2 regions of the Streptococcus sp. KHUD_017 genome follow, and region 2 is predicted to be linked to the other one. Evidence: predicted binding sites of a transcription regulator. Region 2 holds the regulator's gene; the other holds the start of a gene.
What was found. Region 2 encodes CtsR, which represses protease genes until heat stress. Its sites were predicted from a motif close to TTGGTCAAAAAAGGTCAAANA; they were not measured.
Positions count from the first base shown of each region.

Region 1: clpP (ATP-dependent Clp protease proteolytic subunit ClpP) is a predicted target of CtsR. The motif match lies at 1,559-1,579, and genes of this name have one in related genera.

Region 1 covers NZ_CM142175.1:1,306,391-1,309,807, reverse strand. Annotated here, with positions in the region: gene ACVAMZ_RS06490 (TetR/AcrR family transcriptional regulator) at 1-267, shown strand, start outside; gene ACVAMZ_RS06485 (deoxycytidylate deaminase) at 286-753, shown strand; gene upp (uracil phosphoribosyltransferase) at 843-1,472, shown strand; gene clpP (ATP-dependent Clp protease proteolytic subunit ClpP) at 1,633-2,223, shown strand; gene ACVAMZ_RS06470 (YlbG family protein) at 2,299-2,568, shown strand; gene ACVAMZ_RS06465 (ABC transporter substrate-binding protein) at 2,657-3,417, shown strand, end outside.
Region 2 covers NZ_CM142175.1:1,725,964-1,729,380, reverse strand. Annotated here, with positions in the region: gene ACVAMZ_RS08605 (hypothetical protein) at 61-300, shown strand; gene ACVAMZ_RS08600 (DUF7675 family protein) at 328-630, shown strand; gene ACVAMZ_RS08595 (CtsR family transcriptional regulator) at 971-1,429, shown strand; gene ACVAMZ_RS08590 (ATP-dependent Clp protease ATP-binding subunit) at 1,436-3,417, shown strand, end outside.

The DNA.
Region 1 (3,417 bases), 420 kb from region 2:
CTCGTATGGGTTCACCTCTTTAGAGAAGCCAAGAAAGAAGCCAAGGTTATTCAGCTTGCCCTAGACTATCACTTAGAAAAAATCTTTGTGCAAGCCATGCAAGAATTTCTAGAAAAATACTATGGGAAATCAAAAGGTGTCAGTTCTTACCTGCATTCTTTTTGGAGTTCGGCCATCGTATCGGTCTTGCTTAAATGGATCAAGGATGGGATGAAGGTTCCTGCTGAAAAAATCGCAGATCTACGCCTGCCATTTTTCAAAAAATAAAACATGAGGAGAAATGCTATGACAGAAAAAAGACTAGCTTGGGATGAGTATTTTGCTGCTCAAGCCCTATTGATTGCCAATCGCTCAACCTGTAAACGTGCCAAGGTAGGAGCTGTTTTAGTCAAGGATAACAAGGTTATTTCAACAGGCTATAATGGTTCTGTATCAGGAACAGAGCATTGTATCGATCATGACTGTCTGGTGATTGAAGGCCACTGTGTCCGCACTCTTCATGCAGAAGTGAATGCTATACTGCAAGGAGCCGAACGTGGAGTTCCTAGAGGCTTTACAGCTTACGTTACTCATTTTCCATGCCTCAACTGTACAAAACAACTGCTTCAGGTAGGTTGTGAGCGTGTTGTTTATATCAACCAATACCGTATGGACGACTATGCCCAACACCTTTATCAAGAAAAGGGAACAGAATTAACTCACCTACCACTTGAAACAGTGCAGGCAGCTCTCCAAGAGGCTCACCTAATCTAGAAATTATAAAAAAATAAATGGTTTAGAAAGCTTTTTAAACCATTTTTTGATATAATAAGAAGAATAAATTGAAAGAAGGAATTCTGAAAATGGGAAAACTTGAAGTTATTAATCATCCACTGATTCAACACAAATTATCAATCTTGCGTCGCACTGACACTTCTACAAAAGCTTTTCGTGAACTAGTAGACGAGATTGCAATGTTGATGGGATATGAAGTGCTTCGTGATCTTCCACTTGAAGATGTAGAAATCGAAACACCGATCACAAAAACAGTTCAAAAACAGTTGGCTGGTAAAAAATTGGCGATTGTCCCAATCTTGCGTGCAGGTATTGGTATGGTTGATGGACTATTGAGTTTGGTTCCAGCAGCAAAAGTTGGTCACATTGGTATGTACCGTGACGAAGAAACCCTTCAACCAGTAGAATACTTGGTAAAATTACCTGAAGATATTGACCAACGTCAAATTTTTGTAGTTGATCCTATGCTTGCAACAGGTGGATCAGCGATTTTGGCTGTTGACTCCCTCAAAAAACGTGGAGCTTCAAACATCAAGTTTGTCTGCCTTGTATCAGCTCCAGAAGGTGTGAAGGCACTTCAAGCAGCACACCCTGATGTAGAAATCTTTACAGCAGCTTTGGATGAACGCTTGAACGAACATGGTTACATCGTTCCAGGTCTTGGAGATGCTGGAGACCGCTTGTTCGGAACAAAATAAGATTCTAAAGTGATATTGAGACTAAAGCCTAGTCTTAGTTTTGAAAGGAGGTTAAATTTTTGTATCTGTTAGTAGGATAGAGCAAAAATTTGACCTTTTTTGACCAAGGATATATAATAATCCTATTAACAAAGAAATTAGAAATCAAAAGGAGAAATGAATGATTCCTGTAGTTATTGAACAAACAAGTCGTGGAGAACGCTCGTATGATATTTACTCACGTCTTCTTAAAGACCGCATTATCATGTTGACTGGACCAGTCGAAGACAATATGGCAAACTCAGTTATCGCCCAATTACTTTTCTTGGATGCCCAAGATAGTACAAAAGATATTTACCTTTATGTAAACACGCCTGGAGGTTCTGTATCAGCTGGTTTGGCAATCGTTGATACTATGAACTTTATCAAGGCAGATGTCCAAACTATCGTTATGGGAATGGCAGCCTCAATGGGGACTGTCATTGCATCAAGTGGAGCAAAGGGCAAACGTTTCATGCTTCCAAATGCAGAATACATGATTCACCAACCAATGGGTGGTACAGGTGGTGGTACTCAGCAGACTGATATGGCCATCGCTGCTGAACACTTACTTAAAACCCGTAAGACTTTGGAGCAAATCCTAGCAGATAATTCTGGCAAATCTGTTGAGCAAATTCATAAAGATGCTGAACGTGATTACTGGATGAGCGCTCAAGAAACTCTTGACTACGGTTTTATTGACGAAATTATGGCTAATAATTCTTTGAATTAAACTACTAAAGCAAGCTCGACTGAGCTTGTTTTTTTTGATATAATAGAAGGAAGATTGTTAGAAGGAAGTTGAATTATGTTTCAAAAAGAGAATCGGTCTGGTCTGATTATCTATTTATACTATAATCGCGATGCTAAAAAACTCGCAAATTATGGTGATATTTGTTACCACTCAAAAAAACATCGTTACCTACAACTTTATGTCCCAACAGAGGAAGTAGAAGAGCTGGTAAACCGTCTAGGAAAAGAGAAATTTATCAAGAAAGTGAGAGTTTGTCATATCCAAGAATTGGAAACTCCTTTCGTTGGAAACCTATATAAAACAAGCGAAAACGTTATCATTTAAAAAAGTGAGAGAAACTTGTTGACAATTTTCTGATAATTCGGTATATTCTTAACATGTAATTTAAATTGAACATTAAAAGGAGATAAACATGAAGAAAAAATTTGCATTGTCACTTGTAGCTCTTGCAAGTACAGCTCTTTTAGCAGCTTGTGGGGAAGTGAAGTCAGGAGCTTCAAACACAACTGGTAACCCAATTGATGAAAAAGTTGTAAAAATTGGTTTCAACTTCGAAGAAACTGGTGCTGTAGCATCTTACGGTACTTCTGAGCAAAAGGGTGCTCAACTTGCAGTTGATGAAATCAACGCAGCAGGTGGTATCGATGGAAAACAAATCGAAGTAGTCGACAAAGATAACAAATCTGAAACTGCTGAAGCTGCTTCTGTTTCAACAAACCTTGTGACTCAATCTAAGGTAGCAGCTATCGTAGGACCTGCGACTTCAGGTGCGACTGCAGCAGCAGTAGCAAATGCTACACAAGCTGGAGTTCCATTGATTTCTCCAAGTGCTACTCAAGATGGTTTGACAAAAGGTCAAGATTTCCTCTTCATCGGAACATTCCAAGATAGTTTCCAAGGAAAAATCATCTCAAACTACGTTTCAAACAAATTGAACGCTAAGAAAGTGGTCTTGTATACAGATAACTCAAGTGACTACGCTAAAGGTATTGCAAAATCTTTCCGTGATTCATTCACAGGTGAAATCGTAGCAGACGAAACATTTGTATCAGGAGATACAGACTTCCAAGCAGCTTTGACAAAAATCAAAGATAAAGACTTTGATGCAATCGTATTGCCAGGTTACTACACAGAAGCTGGTAAGATTGTAAACCAAGCTCGTGGTATGGGAAT
Region 2 (3,417 bases):
AGTTGTGTGGTACTAAATGACTTGAACTTCTTTGGAAAATATAGTATGTAGGAAAAAGCAATGTTGAAACTAATTAAAATTTTCAATTCTAGTATTTTAGGATATTGGTATATTCCAGAAAATCGTGACCCAGGTTTGATTGAGATTGATGAGCGCACTGGTGAAGTTACAGTTGCTATCGAGTCAAATTATGATAAAGAACTTGGGGCACCCTATTATGCAAACAAGGCTCGTGGAGCAGTGAAGCAGATGTGGGATAGAGGCGAATTACCAAGCGAGAAATCTTTTACCTGGTGCTGATTTTAAGAGATAACAAAAAGTGATTAAATGATGTTAAATAATGAACTAAATGACTACAGCAAACAAGACCCATTCGATGAAACAGATGAAATAGATGAACCCATTTTTTCGGAGTCTAATCTTGAAGGGTACAGTGATTTTTACAAAGATAGTGAAGAGTCAAAAGTTTGGTGGATTGATAAGATAAATGTTAGAGGAGAAATATTATTCAGCTTTGACCAGAAAAAAATTTATAACCTTTTTCGTGATTATCCTCACAATATGACTGAAGAAGAAGTTAGAATTTTTGATAGAGAAAATCCTTACTGGAGAGATTTTTTCTCTCAGTGATAGAATATGAACTATAGTAGAAAAAACTGTGAAAAATTCACACTACCAAAAAACTTCGGTATACCATTAATGATACCGAAGTTTTATTTTTCTAGACTTTACGAAATATTTCTTAGATTTGATCATAAATAACATACTTTCAAAGGATTTGAAAGCTAGGTGTAATTTTGTTATTATAACATAATTGTAGAATAGAAAATGAAATGGGAATTGCTTGTTATCTATAGCTATTTTTAAAAGTCAGTATTTTCAAGGCTTGAGCCCTAAAAATTTGACTTATAGAGTCGTAAATGATAGTATAGTCAAAGATAGTCAAAGTTTACGAAGGAGGTAGCAAGCTATGAAATTTAAAAATACATCGGATCATATTGAAGCCTATATCAAGGCAATTTTAGAACAATCTGGTATCGTAGAATTGCAACGAAGCCAGCTAGCGGATACCTTTCAAGTGGTACCTAGCCAGATTAACTATGTGATTAAAACTCGTTTTACAGAGAGTAGAGGATATCTAGTTGAGAGTAAGCGTGGTGGTGGGGGCTATATTCGAATTGGCCGAATTGAATTCTCAAACCACCATGAAATGCTCCGTGATTTATTGTATTCAGTAGGTGAAGAAGTTAGCCCAGTCATCTTTGAAGATGTTTTAAAACTTTTACTTGAACAAGAACTCTTGACTCGTCAGGAGATGAATCTGTTAGTTGCAACGGCCTCAGATCGTGTTTTGGGCGAGGAAGCTGATTATATTCGTGCCAATATGCTTCGTCAGATATTGCATGAAGTAGATAGAAAAGGAAAATAAAACGACATGAAATATTCAAAAGCATTGAGAGAATGTATAGACAGTGCCTTTCTAGTGGCGAGTCGCTTTGGAGCAGACTACCTGGAGTCTTGGCACCTACTGATTGCTATGGCTAATCATAGCTACAGTGTTGCTGGAGCAACTTTGAACGAGTTCCCGTATGAGATTGATCGTTTAGAGGAGGTCGCTGTTGAATTAACAGAGGCCAACTATAGCCACAAGGAAGATTATCAGGAACTCCCTTTTTCTTATCGTTTAAACGTCTTGATGTTGGAGGCGGAACATGTTGCCTCCGTTGTACATGCAAAAGCATTGGGGACTGAGCACCTTCTCTACGCAATCTTGCATGACGGTAATGCTTTAGCTACTCGCATTTTGGAAAAAGCAGGTTTTTCTTATGAAGATCAGAAGGACCAAGTCAAAATTGCTGGACTTCGACGTAGCCTTGAAGCGCGTGCTGGTTGGACAAAGGAAGATTTGAAGGCTCTACGTCAGCGCCATCGCTCAGTAGCAGATAAGCAAAATTCTATGGCCAATATGATGGGTATGCCTCAAACTCCAAGTGGCGGTTTGGAAGATTACACTCATGATCTCACAGAGCAAGCTCGTTCAGGCAAATTAGAGCCAGTTATCGGACGTGACCAGGAAATCTCTCGTATGATTCAAATTTTGAGTCGTAAAACTAAAAATAATCCTGTTCTAGTTGGAGATGCGGGTGTCGGTAAAACAGCTTTGGCACTTGGCCTTGCGCAGCGAATTGCTAATGGAGATGTACCAGCTGAAATGGCTAAGATGCGTGTTCTAGAGCTTGACTTGATGAATGTGGTTGCAGGAACTCGCTTCCGTGGGGATTTTGAAGAACGTATGAACAATATCATCAAAGATATCGAGGAAGATGGCAAGGTCATCCTCTTTATTGATGAGCTTCATACCATTATGGGTTCAGGAAGTGGGATTGACTCGACCTTGGATGCGGCTAATATCCTGAAACCTGCCTTGGCACGTGGAACACTGAGAACCGTTGGAGCAACTACTCAGGAAGAGTATCAAAAACATATCGAAAAAGACGCAGCCCTTTCTCGTCGCTTTGCAAAAGTGATGATTGAAGAGCCGAGCGTGGCTGACAGTATGGCTATCTTACAAGGCTTGAAAGCAACCTATGAGAAGCACCACCATGTCCAAATTACAGATGATGCTGTCGAAACAGCTGTTAAAATGGCGCATCGCTATTTGACAAGCCGTCACTTGCCAGACTCAGCGATTGACCTTTTGGATGAAGCAGCAGCGACAGTCCAAAACAAATCGAAACATGTGAAATCAGATGAGTCAGGTTTAACAGCAGCTGACAAGGCCTTGATGGATGGCAAATGGAAGCAAGCAGCGCAGCTCATTTCAAAAGAGCAGGAAGCACCTGTTTACAAAGATGTAGTAAAAGAATCTGATATTTTGACAACCTTGAGTCGCTTGTCAGGTATTCCAGTTCAAAAATTGACACAAACGGATGCCAAGAAGTATCTCAATCTTGAAGCTGAACTGCACAAACGTGTGATTGGACAAGAACAAGCTGTCTCTAGTATCAGTCGTGCCATTCGCCGAAATCAATCAGGTATTCGCAATAACAAACGTCCAATTGGGTCCTTTATGTTCTTAGGACCAACTGGTGTTGGTAAAACTGAATTGGCTAAGGCTTTGGCAGAAGTCCTCTTTGATGACGAATCTGCCCTTATCCGCTTTGATATGAGTGAGTACATGGAGAAATTTGCAGCCAGCCGTCTCAACGGAGCTCCTCCAGGTTATGTAGGCTATGAAGAAGGTGGAGAGTTGACCGAGAAGGTTCGCAATAAACCATATTCAGTCTTGCTTTTTGACGAGGTAGAAAAGGCTCACCCAGATATCTTTAATGTTCTCTTGCAGGTCTTGGATGATGGTGTCTTGACGGACAGTAAGGGCCGTAAGGTTGATTTTTCAAATACCATCATTATCATGAC